Regions from separate parts of the Streptomyces sp. NBC_01013 genome, predicted to be linked through region 2. Evidence: riboswitches for the same ligand, from Rfam matches in the RefSeq annotation. Region 2 holds a riboswitch; each other region holds the start of a gene.
What was found. A riboswitch is a leader RNA that binds a small molecule or an ion and turns the genes downstream of it on or off. The one in region 2 is predicted to bind cyclic di-AMP.

Region 1: linked by a shared signal. The riboswitch ahead of OG538_RS08500 (M23 family metallopeptidase) and the one ahead of OG538_RS22230 (transglycosylase family protein) in region 2 are both predicted to bind cyclic di-AMP.
Region 3: linked by a shared signal. The riboswitch ahead of OG538_RS03110 (peptidoglycan DD-metalloendopeptidase family protein) and the one ahead of OG538_RS22230 (transglycosylase family protein) in region 2 are both predicted to bind cyclic di-AMP.

Annotation. Positions count from the first base shown of each region.
Region 1 covers NZ_CP108687.1:1,989,546-1,994,900, reverse strand. The annotation lists gene OG538_RS08515 (DNA topoisomerase (ATP-hydrolyzing) subunit A) at 1-526, opposite strand, end outside; gene OG538_RS08510 (M16 family metallopeptidase) at 774-2,147, shown strand; gene OG538_RS08505 (M16 family metallopeptidase) at 2,174-3,556, shown strand; cyclic di-AMP (ydaO/yuaA leader) riboswitch at 3,772-3,942, shown strand; gene OG538_RS08500 (M23 family metallopeptidase) at 3,955-4,770, shown strand; gene OG538_RS08495 (GntR family transcriptional regulator) at 4,991-5,355, shown strand, end outside.
Region 2 covers NZ_CP108687.1:5,098,266-5,103,620, reverse strand. The annotation lists gene eno (phosphopyruvate hydratase) at 6-1,286, opposite strand; gene OG538_RS22230 (transglycosylase family protein) at 1,570-2,307, opposite strand; cyclic di-AMP (ydaO/yuaA leader) riboswitch at 2,312-2,483, opposite strand; gene OG538_RS22225 (transglycosylase family protein) at 2,785-3,723, opposite strand; gene OG538_RS22220 (cytochrome P450) at 3,829-5,142, opposite strand; gene OG538_RS22215 (nucleoside triphosphate pyrophosphohydrolase) at 5,139-5,355, opposite strand, start outside.
Region 3 covers NZ_CP108687.1:719,844-725,198, forward strand. The annotation lists gene OG538_RS03105 (SGNH/GDSL hydrolase family protein) at 1-758, opposite strand, end outside; gene OG538_RS03110 (peptidoglycan DD-metalloendopeptidase family protein) at 988-1,920, opposite strand; cyclic di-AMP (ydaO/yuaA leader) riboswitch at 1,926-2,082, opposite strand; gene OG538_RS03115 (tyrosine-protein phosphatase) at 2,556-3,362, shown strand; gene OG538_RS03120 (DUF6126 family protein) at 3,472-3,648, opposite strand; gene OG538_RS03125 (XRE family transcriptional regulator) at 3,696-4,304, opposite strand; gene OG538_RS03130 (aspartate aminotransferase family protein) at 4,399-5,355, opposite strand, start outside.

The DNA.
Region 1 (5,355 bases), 3.1 Mb from region 2:
TCGGATAGGCGGCCGGGAGAACGACCGGCTCCTGTTCCTGGCCGTCGTAGTTCGACTGGAAGGCGACGGTGTCCTCGTCGATCGACTCCGTCATCAGCGACGTCGCGTCGGCCATCCGGCACTCGGTGTACCGCATGGCGGCCGGGGGGTCGTCATTGCCGAGCGAGCCGAAGTTCCCGTGCCCGTCGACGAGGGGGAGCCGCATGGAGAACGGCTGTGCCATCCGCACCAGGGCGTCGTAGATCGACGCGTCGCCGTGCGGGTGCAACTTACCCATGACCTCGCCGACCACGCGGGCGCACTTCACGAAGCCGCGGTCCGGGCGCAGGCCCATCTCGTTCATCTGGTAGACGATGCGGCGGTGCACCGGCTTCATGCCGTCACGGGCGTCCGGCAGGGCCCGTGAGTAGATCACCGAGTACGCGTACTCGAGGAAGGAGCCCTGCATTTCGTCGACGACGTCGATGTCGAGGATCTTCTCCTCGAAGTCGACCGGCGGCGGGGTCTTCGTGCTGCGGCGGGCCATCGCTGCTGCGACTCCTTCACGGATTCTGTTCGGGCAACCTCAGGTTCTGACGCGCACCATTGTGGACCGCCCCACTGACAACCCGGACCTCGACCCGTCCCAAAGGGCGTTCTCCACCCGTCCCGAGGCGGTCGGAACCCTCTTTCCCGCTAACTTTCGCGGCACGGGAACTTCGCCAGGTGTCGGTGCGCTTGCTTACAGTGGCAGGTCTCGCAGTAAAACCAGTATCGCGATCGAAGGGACGTACATGCCCATGGGTCACACGGCCACAGCCCAGGCCGGCTCCGGCGGCTTGACAGCGACCGAGCACCGTCTGGCCAACGGCCTGCGCGTGGTGCTCTCCGAGGACCATCTGACCCCGGTCGCCGCGGTGTGCCTCTGGTACGACGTCGGTTCGCGCCACGAGGTCAAGGGACGCACCGGTCTGGCTCACCTCTTCGAGCACCTGATGTTCCAGGGCTCCGGCCAGGTCAAGGGGAACGGACACTTCGAACTGGTGCAGGGCGCCGGCGGCTCCCTCAACGGGACCACCAGCTTCGAGCGGACCAACTACTTCGAGACGATGCCGACGCACCAGCTGGAGCTGGCCCTGTGGCTCGAGGCCGACCGGATGGGCTCGCTGCTCGCCGCGCTCGACGAGGAGTCGATGGAGAACCAGCGCGACGTCGTCAAGAACGAGCGCCGCCAGCGCTACGACAACGTCCCGTACGGGACCGCGTTCGAGAGGCTGACAGCCCTCGCCTACCCGGAGGGCCATCCGTACCACCACACCCCGATCGGTTCGATGGCCGACCTCGACGCCGCAACGCTCGAGGACGCGCGGACCTTCTTCCGTACGTACTACGCGCCCAACAACGCGGTGCTCTCGGTCGTCGGTGACATCGACCCCGAGCAGACGCTCGCCTGGATCGAGAAGTACTTCGGCACCATCCCCTCGCACGACGGCAAGCAGCCGCCGCGCGACGGGGCACTGCCCGAGATCATCGGCGGCCAGCTGCGCGAGGAGGTCCGCGAGGAGGTCCCGGCGCGTGCGCTGATGGCCGCCTACCGGCTGCCGCACGACGGCACCCGCGAGTGCGACGCGGCGGACCTCGCGCTGACCGTGCTGGGCGGCGGCGAGTCGTCCCGGCTGCACAACCGCCTGGTCCGCCGCGACCGGACGGCCGTCGCGGCCGGATTCGGGTTGCTGCGGCTCGCGGGTGCGCCCTCGCTCGGCTGGCTGGACGTCAAGACGTCCGGTGGTGTCGAGGTGGCGCAGATCGAGACCGCGGTCGACGAGGAGCTTGCCCGGTTCGCCGAGGAGGGCCCCACGCCCGAGGAAATGGAGCGGGCCCAGGCCCAGTTGGAGCGCGAGTGGCTGGACCGTCTGGGTACCGTCTCGGGCCGCGCCGACGAACTGTGCCGGTTCGCCGTGCTGTTCGGTGACCCGCAGCTCGCCCTGACCGCCGTGCACCGGGTGCTCGACGTGACCGCCGAGGAGGTCAAGGCGGCTGCCAGGGCCCAGTTGCGGCCCGACAACCGGGCGGTGCTGGTCTACGAGCCCCTCGAGCCCGCCGAGTCCGCCGAAGAGGCGGACGAGGCCGCCACCGACACCGACGCGCACGAAGGAGCGGACAAGTGACCGACGCTGCCGCGACTGGAGTTTCGATGGAGTACCACCCGCAGCCCGCCCCCGGTGTGGCCAGGCCCTGGGCCTTTCCCGCACCCGAGCGCGGCTCCCTGCCCAACGGCCTCACGGTGCTGCGCTGCCACCGCCCCGGCCAGCAGGTCGTCGCCGTCGAGATCTTCCTCGACGCACCGCTGGACGCCGAGCCCGAGGGCCTGGACGGAGTCGCCACGATCATGTCGCGCGCCCTGTCCGAGGGCACCGACAAGCGCAGCGCCGAGGAGTTCGCCGCCGAGCTGGAGCGCTGCGGCGCCACTCTGGACGCCCACGCCGACCATCCCGGTGTCCGGGTCTCCCTGGAGGTTCCGGCCTCCCGGCTGGCCAAGGCGCTCGGCCTGGTCGCCGAGGCGCTGCGGGCGCCGGCCTTCGCCGAGAGCGAGATCGAGCGACTGGTGGGCAACCGGCTGGACGAGATCCCGCACGAGCAGGCCAATCCGGCCAGGCGCGCCGCCAAGCAGCTCTCCAAGGAGCTCTTCCCCGCCACGGCCCGTATGTCGCGCCCCCGGCAGGGCACCGAGGAGACCGTGGCCCGGATCGACTCCGCGGCCGTGCGCGCCTTCTACGACGCCCACGTCCGCCCGTCCACCGCGACGGCCGTGGTCGTGGGGGACCTCACGGGCATCGAGCTGGACGCGCTGCTCGCCGACACCGTCGGCGACTGGTCGGGCAACACCGCTGAGCCCCGCCCCGTCCCGCCGATCACCGCCGACGACGCGGGCCGCGTGGTGATCGTCGACCGCCCCGGCGCGGTGCAGACGCAGCTGCTGATCGGCCGGATCGGCGCCGACCGGCACGACAGCGTCTGGCCGGCCCAGGTGCTGGGCACGTACTGCCTGGGCGGCACGCTCACCTCCCGGCTCGACCGGGTGCTGCGCGAGGAGAAGGGCTACACCTACGGTGTGCGGGCCTTCGGTCAGGTGCTGCGCTCCTCCGCCCCGGACTCCGCCTCCGGGGCGACGGGCGCCGCGATGCTCGCCATCAGCGGTTCCGTGGACACGGAGTCCACCGGCCCGGCGCTGGAGGACCTGTGGAAGGTCCTGCGGACCCTGGCGGCCGAAGGGCTGACGGACGCCGAGCGCGAGACGGCCGTGCAGAACCTCGTGGGTGTCGCCCCGCTGAAGTTCGAGACGGCGGCCTCCGTCGCGGGCACCCTCGCCGACCAGGTGGAGCAGCATCTCCCGGACGACTACCAGGCGCAGCTCTACGCGCGCCTCGCCGACACCGGCACGGTGGAAGCGACGGCGGCCGTGGTCAACGCCTTCCCGGAGGACCGTCTGGTGACGGTCCTGGTGGGGGACGCCGCGCAGATCGCCGACCCGGTCCGGGCACTCGGCATCGGTGAGGTGTCGGTCGTCACCGGCTGAGCCGGCAGATATTTCGGCTGGTACCGAGGCAATCGGAAGGCCCTGGCGGAGCAGTCTCCGCCAGGGCCTTCCGCTTTGTCTGCTTTATGGGGGAGGTTGCCTGTCTGCCCTGTGGGATGCGCTACAAAGCGCCCTGTCCGTTTGGTGGGGGGAAGCGCCCCCGTCTAGCGTCGGCTCGGCTGTCCGCCACTCGTATGCCGCATCCGTGACGTACCGGGCAGTCATCGCCGAGTCCCCGTCAGGCGCGAGCCTGGGGAGCCGGGGACCCATGAAGTCCCTGGGGTGAATCGGACGCCCGCGTGCCTCCCACGAGGCCGGGGAATCCGTAGGAGACCTTCCTGCTCCGAACCCGTCAGCTAACCCGGTAGGCGAGAAGGAAGGAAAGGACCAGCCACTTCATGGCGTTCACCCGTGCCACCGGGAAGCACCGTGCCCCGAACCGTCTGACGCGCAGCGGCGCGAAGGCCGTCGGCATCGCGACCCTGGCCACCACCGGTGTCATCGGTGGACTGGCTTCCCCGGCCCTCGCCGCCGAATCCGGCACTCCCGCCGTCAGCGACACCGGCCTCACCCAGGTCATCGCCATCGAGGACACCCTCGCCGACCGGATCGACGCGCAGGCGGACGCACAGCAGCACCAGGCCGACGTCGCCGCGAAGAAGGCCGAGGCCGCGGCCAAGAAGAAGGCCGAGGCGAAGAAGCAGGCGGAGGCCAAGGCTGCCGCGAAGGCGAAGGCCGCCGCCCGCGCCGAGGAGGCCCGCGAGAGCGCCGCCCGCGCCGCCCGCGCCGCCGAGCGCGCCCGGCTCGGCTCCTTCCAGCTCCCCGTCGCCGGTTCGTACGTGAGCACCGGATACAAGTCCAGTGGCTCGCTCTGGTCCTCCGGCAGTCACTCCGGCATCGACTTCCACGCCGCGTCCGGCAGCTCCGTCGTGGCCGTCGGCGCCGGCACGGTCGTCGAGGCCGGCTGGGGCGGGGCGTACGGCAACAACATCGTGCTGCGGATGACGGACGGTACGTACACCCAGTACGGCCACCTCTCCTCGATCGGCGTGTCCGTCGGCCAGACCGTCGCAGCCGGCGGGCAGATCGGCCTCTCCGGCTCCACCGGCAACTCGACCGGCCCGCACCTCCACTTCGAGGCCCGCACCACGCCCTCGTACGGCTCCGACATGGACCCGGTCGCCTACCTGCGCGCGCACGGCCTCTCCGTCTGACCGACCGCAGGACCCCTCGGTGAAGGCCCCGGCGTCACGCCGGGGCCTTCGTCGTGTCCGCGTGCCGCACCGGTCCGCACCGGCCGTGCGGGAACGGCCGGGGACCAAAAGATATTCATGAATTTCCACCCGCCGTCGGAAATGCGACCGCATTGCAATAGAGTCGCAGGACAGGCGTCGATCGGCCGCGTTTCGCGGGGATTAAGGCGGAGGTTCGGACATGCGCATTCCGGCGCATTCGGTATGCACGGCAATCCGTGAAGACATCGTCTCGGGTGTCTTCGAACGCGGCAGCCGACTCACCGAGGAGGTGCTCGCGCGCCGTTACGGGGTCTCCCGCGTCCCGGTGCGGGAAGCGCTGCGCACCCTGGAATCCGAGGGGTTCGTGGTCACCCGCAGGCACGCCGGAGCCTGCGTCGCCGAGCCGACCGAGCAGGAGGCCGCCGACCTCCTGGAGGTCCGGATGCTCCTGGAGCCCCTGGGTGCGGCCCGGGCCGCGCACCGCCGTACGGATGCCCACCTCAAGGTGCTGCGCGGCCTGGTCAGGCTCGGTCAGGAGCGTGCCCGCAGGGGGGAGGGCGACGA
Region 2 (5,355 bases):
GTGTGTCAGCCCTTGAAACGCGGGAACGCCGAGCGGCCCGCGTACACCGCGGCGTCGTCGAGGATCTCCTCGATGCGCAGCAGCTGGTTGTACTTGGCGACACGGTCCGAGCGGGCCGGGGCGCCGGTCTTGATCTGGCCGCAGTTCACGGCGACCGCGAGGTCGGCGATGGTGACGTCCTCGGTCTCGCCGGAACGGTGCGACATCATGCACTTGAAGCCGTTGCGCTGGGCCAGCTCGACGGCGTCCAGGGTCTCGGTCAGCGAACCGATCTGGTTGACCTTGACGAGCAGGGCGTTGGCGGAGCCCTCCTCGATGCCGCGGGCCAGACGCTCCGGGTTGGTGACGAAGAGGTCGTCTCCGACGATCTGCACCTTGGCGCCGATCTTGTCGGTGATGACCTTCCAGCCGGCCCAGTCGTCCTCGTACAGCGGGTCCTCGATGGAGACCAGCGGGTACGCGGAGACGAGCTCCTCGTAGTACTCGGTCATCTCGGCGGCCGAGCGGGACTTGCCCTCGAACTCGTACTTGCCGTCCTTGTAGAACTCCGAGGCGGCGACGTCGAGCGCGAGCGCGATGTCCTTGCCCGGGGCGTAGCCGGCTTCCTTGATGGCCTCGACGATGAGGTCGAGGGCGGCGCGGTTGGACTCCAGGTTCGGCGCGAAGCCGCCCTCGTCACCGAGGCCGGTGGACAGGCCCTTGGTCTTCAGGACCTTCTTCAGCGTGTGGTAGACCTCGGCGCCCCAACGCAGGGCCTCCGAGAAGGACTCCGCGCCGATCGGGGCGATCATGAACTCCTGGATGTCCACGTTGGAGTCGGCGTGCGACCCACCGTTGAGGATGTTCATCATCGGGACGGGCAGCAGGTGCGCGTTCGGGCCACCGAGGTAGCGGAACAGCGGCAGGTCCGAGGCCTCGGAGGCGGCGTGGGCCACGGCGAGCGAGACGCCGAGGATGGCGTTGGCGCCGAGCGAGCCCTTGTTCTCCGTGGCGTCCAGGTCGAACATCGCCTGGTCGATCAGCCGCTGCTCGGTCGCGTCGTAGCCGACGAGCTCCGGGCCGATCTGCTCGATCACGGCGAGGACGGCCTTCTCGACGCCCTTGCCGTGGTAGCGGTTGGGGTCTCCGTCGCGAAGCTCAATGGCCTCGAACGCGCCGGTGGAGGCGCCGGACGGCACGGCAGCACGGCCCGTGCTGCCGTCGTCGAGGCCGACCTCGACCTCGACCGTGGGGTTTCCGCGGGAGTCGAGGATTTCCCTGGCTACGACGACGTCGATGGACGGCACGAGGCATCTCCTTCTGGGATATGACGCTGGTGGTGCAGGGTCGCTTTGGCCTTGCGACAAGAGCCTAACCGGCCGGGCCGCCCCAACCGGCCGACCGCCCGTCCCCTGGGACGAAAAAGGACTCAAGGGCGGGCACAGCGGGGCAAAAGGCCAGAATTTTACTGGCCAGTAACTACAACAGTTGAACGCGTCCGCCGAAACCGGCCGACCCCGACCCGGTGCGCAGGGGGAAGGTGCGCACCGGGCCGGGGCGGCCGGAGTGATCAGCGAGGAGAGATCGCCACTACTTCGTCAGGTGGAGCTGCTGACCCGGGTAGATCAGGTCCGCGTCCGTGACGATGTCCTTGTTCAGCTTGAACAGCTGCTCCCAGCCGCCCTCGACCTTGTGGTCGGCGGCGATCTTGCTCAGGGAGTCACCGGTCACGACCTTGTACTCGCCGTCACCCTTCTCGACCTTCTTGCCGGTCGGGGTGGTGACGGTCTTCGACTCGGCCTTGGGGGCGGTCGAACGGTCCGAGCGGTTGGTGGCGGGGGCCTCGGTGCGCTCGGCCTTCTTCGGCTCGGCCTTCTGGACCGGCGCCTCCTGCTTGGGGGCGGCCTCGGTCTTGGCGGAGGAGCCGGTGTCGACACCCGGGTCGACACCGTCGTTGCTCAGGTTGCCGGCACCGGCACAGGACCAGGCGCCCGGACCCTGCATGTCGAGGAGCTTCTCGGCGACGGCGATCTGCTGGGACTTGGTGGCCAGGTCGGCGCGTGCCGCGTACTGCGTACCGCCGGCGGCCGCCCAGCTGGACTGCGAGAACTGCAGACCGCCGTAGTAGCCGTTGCCGGTGTTGATGGACCAGTTGCCACCGGACTCGCACTGGGCGACGGCGTCCCACGTGGACACGGAGGCGGCGGAGGCGCCGGTCGCACCCATCAGGGGCACGGCGATGGCGGCACCGGCGACACCGGCGAGCGTGGCGATACGGACGGCCTTGGACGGGCGACGGTGCTTGTTGCCCTTGCTGTTGAGCAGCATCGAGACTTCTCCTCACCGACGCCTGCGAGGTGAGCTGTCGGGTTCGGGCCAAGTGAGTTGCCCGGTCGCACGTCCTAGCGCACGACTTCACCCCAAGCCGGTCCTGATGCGTCCTGCGACGATCGGGCCCGGCGCCTACCTGGGTCCCCCGCTCCTGCCTACGGCGCTTTACGCGTCTGTTCCCTTCGACCGACGGCAGGATTCGGCGTGACGGTCGACGGGGCCCGCGGTGCGAGCGGTTCCGACCGTAAACACACCCAACCCTCATATCCAAAGATGGACATACCGGATGAACAGCCCTTCCGGGCACCCGAAGAAGCACTGTTTGTGCAGGTGAGGAGGGATGCGGCGGGACCTCCCGGACAAGATGCGCCAGTTCACGCAAAGAGACCCATGTCTCACTTAGTCAAAAGTGGGACATAGGCCTCTTAACTACCCCAACTTCAGGGGTGTTTTCAGCTGATCATCAGACTGCGCTCATTCGGCCTTCACGCCGAGTTCGAGGCTCTGGCCAGGCAGGATGAGGTCCGGGTCGGACCCCACTTCCGCCTTGTTGGTCTCGTACAGCTGTGTCCACCCACCAGGCAGCTCCTGTGCATCAGCAATCGCCCACAGGTTGTCGCCCGCGCGGACGGTGTACGTACCGTCAGCAGCCGGAATCCCGGTGTCGCGTGCGTCACCGTCACCGCGCGAGGCGTGCCGCCCCGCGTCCCGGTCACTGCCGCGGCCGCTCTCCCGGGTCCCCTCGGGGGCGGGCGTGCCGCGGTGCTTGCCGGCCTTCTCCTGGCCCTCCGAGGGGGCCTTCGTGGCAGAGGAGGAGTCGCCCGGGGGCGTGGCGGAGGGCGTGGCCGACGAGGATGCGGACGCATCCGGCTTCCCGGTCCCGCCCTTGGCGCCGTCTGCGGACTTCGACGCCCCCTCCTCTGACGCGTCGTCCGACGCACCGGCGTCCCCGGAGGGGTCGGCGCTCGCGGACGGGTCCGCGCTTGCGGCGGGGTCGACGGACGGGGTGCTGCCCGGGTCCACGCCCGGCAGACCGGTGTCCGCGACGAGGCCCGAGATGACCGCGCAGCTGGGCCACGCCTTCGGCCCCTGGTCCTCCAGGAGCTTCTCCGCCACGGCGATCTGCTGCGAGCGGCTGGCGAGGTCGGCACGCTCGGCGTAGGACTCGCCGCCGTACGACTTCCAGACCTCCTGGGAGAACTGGAGCCCGCCGTAGTAGCCGTTGCCGAGGTCGGCGCTCCACATGCCGCCGCTCTCGCACTCGGCCACCCGGTCCCAGGTCGAGGCGTCGGCGGCGTGCGCACCTGCCGCACCGAGCAGCGGGATGGCGATGGCCGAGCCGGTCACGCCTGCGGCGACGACGATCGCGGGTGCCTGCCGAGGGCGACGGTGTCTGCCGTTCGCGGAGCCCATGGGAATGCCTTCCGTGTGACTGACGAGTGACTGGTGAGTCGAACGGTGAACCTAGCGGGACTCGAACGTGTGTCACAAGTCGATGCAGCAGAGATCACGTGAAAGTCACAGAGTTGACAGAGTGTCACCTTCACCGATCACCGGACCCGGCGTGAACTCCACCGGAAGCGTGCGCAGTCCGCGCATGATGAGCCCGCCACGCCATCGCAAATCGGCAGGATCCACCGCGAGTCGCAGGTCAGGAAGGCGTTTCAGCAGCGTCGCGAGAGCGGCCCGGCCCTCCAGCCGGGCGAGCGGTGCCCCCAGGCAGTAGTGGATCCCGTGACCGTAACCGAGGTGCTGATTGTCACGCCGTGCAAGGTCCAGCGTGTCCGGCCCGTCGAAGCGTTCCGGGTCCCGGTCGGCGGCCGCCAGCACCACCAGCACCGGGTCTCCCCCACCGACCCGCTGCCCGCCGATCGTCAGCGCCTCGGTGGCGTAGCGCCAGGTCGCCAGCTCCACCGGGCCGTCGTACCGCAGCAGTTCCTCGACCCCCGTGGCCAGCAGCTCCGTCTCCCCCGCGGCCACGGAGCGCTGGAGCCGCGCACGCTGCTCCGGATGGCCCAGCAGCGTGTGCACTCCGTTGCCGATCAGATTGACCGTCGTCTCGAAACCGGCGAACAGGATGATGAAGGCCATCGCCGCGGCCTCGTTCTCCGTCAGGTGCTCACCGTGGTCGCTCGCCCGGATCAGACCCGAGATCAGGTCGTCGCCCGGGTTCTCGCGCTTGCGGTGGATCAGTTCGAGGAGATAGCTCCGCATCTTCTTCACGGAACGGGCCACCCCACCGCGCGGGCCGCCGCCGTGGCGGATCATCATGCCCGCCCAGTCGCGGAAGTCGTCCTGGTCCTCAGGCGGGACGCCGAGCAGGTCGCAGATCGCGTAGATGGGGAGCGGGAAGGCGAACTCGTGGATGAGGTCCGCCTCCCCCCTCTCGATGAACCGGTCGATGAGCCGGTCGGTCAGCTCCTGCACGCGCGGTGCGAATTCCGCGATGCGGCGCGGGGTGAACGCCTTGGACACGAGCCTGCGCAGCCGGGTGTGATCGGGCGGGTCGATGTTCAGCAGATGCGTCATGAGCTCCGCCTTGCGCTCGCCCGGGATCCCCGTCTTCCCCTTGGCGTGTGCGGACTCGGCGTGGTGGGCCGGGTTCTTGGACAGCCGGTTGTCGGCCAGGGCCTCCCTGGCGTCCGCGTACCGCGTCACCAGCCAGGCCTCGACCCCGCTGGGCAGTGTGGTGCGGTGCACCGGGCTGTGCTCGCGCAGCCAGGCGTAGGCGGGGTACGGGTCGGTGGCGAACTCCCAGGTGAAGAGTTCGGGCGCGGGTGGCGTCGCGTGGGCGGGGCAGCCGGCGGGGGCGGCGGCGGGTCGGTCGTTCACTCCCCGACGTTATCCGCCGGCCCCTGACCGATTCCCTCCGCGGCCCTGATGGCGTCCCGGTACGCGCGGCCTGCGGCCCGCAGGGCGGCCTCCGGGTCGATGCCGTCCTCCTGGGCGCGCACGGCCAGGGAGAGGAGCCGGTAGCCGATGTCGCCGCCCTCGCTCCCGCTCCCGGCGGGGAGCGGCACGTCGAGTCCGGCGGTACGGACCCGG
Region 3 (5,355 bases), 4.4 Mb from region 2:
GGCACCAGGTACTCGCGTGCCCAGTGAATGTCGTCGCGCCGTACTTCGAGCGTTCCGCGCTGTGCCTGGGGCGGCCACTCCTGGTCCGGGTCCGCGGGCACGTGGAGGCCGAGGACCTGGGCGGCGCGGAGCGCGACCCGGGTGTGCCCCTCGGGCGACAGGTGCAGCCGGTCGTTGTCCCAGGCCCGCCGGTCCTGGACCGAGCGCAGGGACCACAGGTCGAGGACCGGGCAGTCGTAGCGGTCGGCGATGGACCGCACATGGGCGGTGTACGTGGCGATCTTGCCGCGCAGATGGCGCAGCACGGGAACGTTGCGGGTGTCGAAGCCGGTGGTGACCATGACCGTGCCCACCGACCGGGTCAGGTCGGCCACCGCGCGCTCGAAGCGCTCGGCCACGTCGTCGGGGTCGGTGCCCGGCCGGATGATGTCGTTGCCGCCCGCGCAAAAGCTCACCAGATCTGGGGCGAGTTCCTTGGCGCGCGGCACCTGCTCCTCGACGATCTGGTCGAGGAGGCGTCCTCGTACGGCGAGATTGGCGTACCTGAAGTTTCCGTGCGTGGTGCCTGTCGCCGCACCGAGGTCCGGGAGCTGGTCCGCGAGGAGTACCGCGAACCGGTCCGCCCAGCCGACGAGGGTTCCGCCCGGGCCGGGGTCACCGACTCCCTCGGTGAAGCTGTCGCCAATCGCCGCGTACGACCCGATGGCGCCCTTTTGGTTGATGACGCCCTGCTGGATGTTGTTCGAATCGTCTGCCACAAGGGCATATCCTGCACCGCCGAATGTGACCTACGCGACCGTATTATGGGGTTGACGGGTGGTGAGATAGACCACCCAGTCAGTTTTTGGTAAAGGGGGAATAAGTGCGAGTGCTTCCTCAGCACGGACCCCCCGGCACACGGGCCATGAGCAGAGGGACGGTGCGCCGCCGCGCACCGTCCCTCTATGCATTGCTCAGACCCGGGTCACCGGACCGCTGTTGCCTGGATCAGACGTTGATCCCGTGCGACGCCAGGTAGGCGATCGGGTCGATGTCCGAGCCGTAGGCCGGACCCGTGCGGACCTCGAAGTGGAGGTGCGGGCCGGTGGCGTTGCCGGTGGCGCCGGAGAGGCCGACCTGCTGGCCCGCGGTCACGGTCTGGCCGGCCGAGACCGACAGCGAGGACATGTGGCCGTACTGCGAGTAGTGGCCGTCGGCGTGCTTGATGACGACCTCGTTGCCGTACGCGCCGCCCCAGCCGGCGGTGACGACGGTGCCGGAGGTGATCGCCTTCACGCTCGTGCCGGTGGACACGGGGAAGTCGATGCCGGTGTGGCTGCCGCTGGACCAGTTGGCACCGGAGGCGCGGTAGGCGGTGGTGTGGTTGCCCGGGACCGGGTGGACGTAACCGGAGTCGTTGCTCTGGGTGGCCGGGGCCGAGGTCTCCTCGGACGACGGGGCGTCGGAGGAGGACGAGTCGGAGACCGGGGCGGCCTTGGTCTCAGCCTTGACCGGAGCCTTCGACGGAGTGGTGGAGCCCGTGGAGGTGGTCGAGGCGTGACCCCAGGCCTTGCCGCCGAGGGTCAGCTTCATGCCCGGGAAGATCAGGCTCGGGTCGTCGCCGACGACCTTGCGGTTGTCCTGGTACAGCTTCTCCCAGCCACCCTTGAGCTTGTGCTGGACAGCGATCTTCGACAGGTAGTCACCGGAGACCACGGTGTACGTCGTGGAGCCGGCCTGCTTCTGTGCCACCGGCTTGGCCGGAGTGGCGTGCGCGGCAGCGGCCGAGCTCGAGGCGGCGGGAGCGGACTGCTCCGCGGCGTTGGCACCGGTGGCGCCGAGCAGCGGAAGCGCGATGACGGCCCCGCCGGCACTCGCGACGACGACGCCACGGGCGATCGTGCTGGACTTGGGACGGCGGTGCTTACCCGATATGGGCATGAAGGTTTTCCTCTCCGGCGCCTACGAGGTGAGCTGTCGGGTTCGGACTGGAGATGTCCGGTCGCGACTGGCGCGACTTCACCCCGAGCCGACCGGATTCCCGGTCGGCGGCTTACCTGGTTCCCCCGCTCCTGCCACGCGGTGAGTGGGTGCGAATTCCGGGCGGCGGCAGGATTAGGCGGTCCGTCCGGATTGCAGAGAACGTAAACGAGCCGGGACGGCGGAAACAAGCCACGGGTTCCACGGGGGATTCCGCGCGGAGAAATCGGCGAGGAATTCCGGTCACACTCCGTGGATTACGGATCTTGGCTTTCCGCACCGTGCAAGGAATGCCCGGCAGCCCCACCGCCACACACCGTCACGGATATGATCCCGCTCACGAGAGGGTGACCATCTCCCGCATAAGTAGGGCATGTTCGGCTAAATATCCCAATACGGACATGTCATGCCCATCGCCTCCTCCTCATCGGGACGTCAGCGTGGATGCACCCCCTCCCAGCGAGCCCCCCAGACGCCTCATCCAGGCACGAAGTGCGGGCGCGGCCAGGATGATTGCCAGACGAATCAATGTCGTATCGTCACGAGAGTGGACCCGCGGGCGACACGCGCCGGCGACAGAGCCCCCAGGAGTGACCGTGACGCAGCAGCTGCCGCAGACCCCGTCGACGGAGCCCGAGCTGGCAGGTGTCCGCAATTTCCGTGACGTCGGCGGCCTGCCCACCTCGGACGGCCGCCGGGTGCGGTACGGGCGGCTCTACCGCAGCGGTCACCTGGCACACGCCACGGCCGAGGACGCCGCGTTCCTCGCCGGTCTGGGCCTGCACACCGTCTTCGACTTCCGCAACATGGCCGACCACAAACTGGACGGTCTGGACGTCGAACTTCCGGGAGTGCGCAATGTGAGCATCCCGCTGAGCGACCCGGCGGACGGCGCGGAGTTCTGGCGGATGGTGCGCGACGGCAACATGGAAGAGCTGCGGTCGATCCTGGCCGACGGCAAGGGGATGCACCGCATGATCGCTTCCTACCGCCGGATCATCCTGGACCGCACGGCCGAACACAGCCGGGTGCTGCATGCGCTGGCCGAGGACAGCGTGCCCGCCCTGATGCACTGCGCCGCCGGCAAGGACCGTGCGGGGCTCTCGATCGCGGTGTCCCTCCTCGCCGTCGGTGTCGAGCGCGAGGCCATCGAGGCCGACTACCTCAAGTCCAACGACGCGCACCGCCGCTACAAGGTCCGCCGCAGCGACACCTCCCCCGCCGGAATGTCCCCCGAGGTGATGGAGCTGCTCAATCCGCTCTTCGGCGCCCACGCCGACTACCTCGCCGCCGCCTTCACCACGATCGACGAGACCTGGGGCAGCACCGACCGCTACCTCGCCGACGGCCTCAAGATCACCCCGGAGACCCGCGAGCGACTGCGCGAGCGACTGCTCGACTGAGGGCCGTACAACCCGGATCCGCCGGATCGGCCCAAGGCCTTCGGACCGCCCGAGCCCGGCCCGATCCGGACGAGAGGTTCGGGTCCGGCCGTCCGGGCGGAGACCGCCGCTACTGGTTGTGCATCCCCACCGCGAACAGCAGATAGAGGAAGCCCGCGATGACATGCCCGGCCACCAGGTAGGCGAAGAGCCTGATGACGAGCCCCCGAGGCATCTTCTTCTCCTGCGGGTCGTACTTCTTGGGCCGGGCCGGGCTGAGCGGGTCGTAGTTCTCGGAATCGGACATGGCAGGTCCTCTCTGGCCACCGGCGGGCCGGCGGCGGGGACGGCGAATCAGCGACGGTGGATCCCGCTGCCGAGACACAGCTCGGCGGCGGGGCTCTGCAGCAGGGTGTGGACGAAGAGCAGCTCGGCGCCGTCGCGGTCCAGGGCCGCGATCCGGTGCGGGGTGAGCGAGTCGAAGTGCGCGCTGTCACCGGGGGCGAGGTCATGGACCGTCTCCCCGAGAGTCACCCTGAGGTGCCCGGCCAGGACGTACAGCCACTCCTCCCCGGGATGGACGCGCACCAGGTCCCCCTGGGCGCCGTGCGGGACCCGGACACGGAGAGCCTGCATCGCCCGTCCGGGACCGCCGGCCTGCTGGTACATCCAGCCATCGGCCTCGGCGCCCTCGAACCGGCGGCCGCGGACGATCGCGTCACGTTCCGGGGGAATCTCGCCGAGCAGCTCGGAAACCGTCGTACCGTAGATCCGGGCAAGCCCGAGCAGCATCGGCAGCGAGGGCTGGCGCCTGCCCGTTTCGAGCCGGGACAGGTGGGCGGGTGAGAGCCCGGCCCGCTGGGCGGCGGTCTCCAGGGTGAGACCACGACTGCGGCGCAGATCGCGCAGGCGTGGCGCGACCCCGGGCAGCTCGTCGGCCACCCCTCCTTCTGGAGGATTCATACCTTTATTGGGCCAGGAACTTTCCTCGGAGGCAAATTTCTTGCCTCCGAGGCAAAAGCACCGAGTGCGTCCCCGCGGATGACTTCACCCATGATCAGCGGTTGGCGACGGCCTGCTTCACCAGGGTCCGCCCGAAGTCCCACATCAGTCCGCCGCCGCTGTGCGCGTCGTCCATCACGGCCGTGAACGCGCCGACGAAGCGGTCCACGTCCGCCTCGTCGATCGTCAGGGGCGGAATCAGCTTGATCACTTCGAGATGGTCGCCGGATACCTGGGTCAGGATCCGATGCTTCTGGAGCAGCGGTACGACCACCATCTGCGCGAAGAGTCCCTTGCGGGCCGCCTGCAGCATCGTCCAGCGGCTGCGCAGCTTCAGCGAGCTGGGCCGGCCGAACTCGATGCCGATCATCAGCCCGCGTCCCCGCACCTCGTGCAGCAGCTCGTACTGCCCGACGAGCGCGGCCAGCCGTTCGCGCAGCAGGTCGCCGGTGCGGCGCGCGTTGGCCACCGTCTCCTCGTCCTCCATCACGGCGAGGACCGCGAGTCCGGCCGCCATCGCCTGGGCGTTGGACCCGAAACTCGCGGAGTGGACCAGGACCCGGTCCATCGAGGAGTAGACGCGTTTGAAGATCCAGTCCTTGCCGAGGGTCGCACCGACGGGCACATAGCCGCCGGAGAGCGCCTTGGCGACGCAGACCAGATCGGGTTCCACGCCTTCCTCGTGCTGGTACGCGTAGAAGTCCCCCGTCCTGCCCAGGCCGGTCTGCACCTCGTCGGCGATGAGGAGGGCCTTGTGTTTGTGCAACAGCTCCTGGGCCTGACGCAGGAAGCCTGGCGGCGCGGCGTGCACGCCCTTCCCCTGGATCGGTTCCACGACGAGTCCGGCCACATCGCCGCGCTTCAGTTCACGGCGCAGGGCGTCGAGGTCGCCGAGTGCGATGGCGGTGTCGGGCAGCAGCGGCGCGAAGCCGTCCCGGAAGCCGTCCTCGCCGTTGACGGAGAGCGAGCCGGTGGTCAGCCCGTGGAAGGCATGCGTGCAGTACAGGATCCT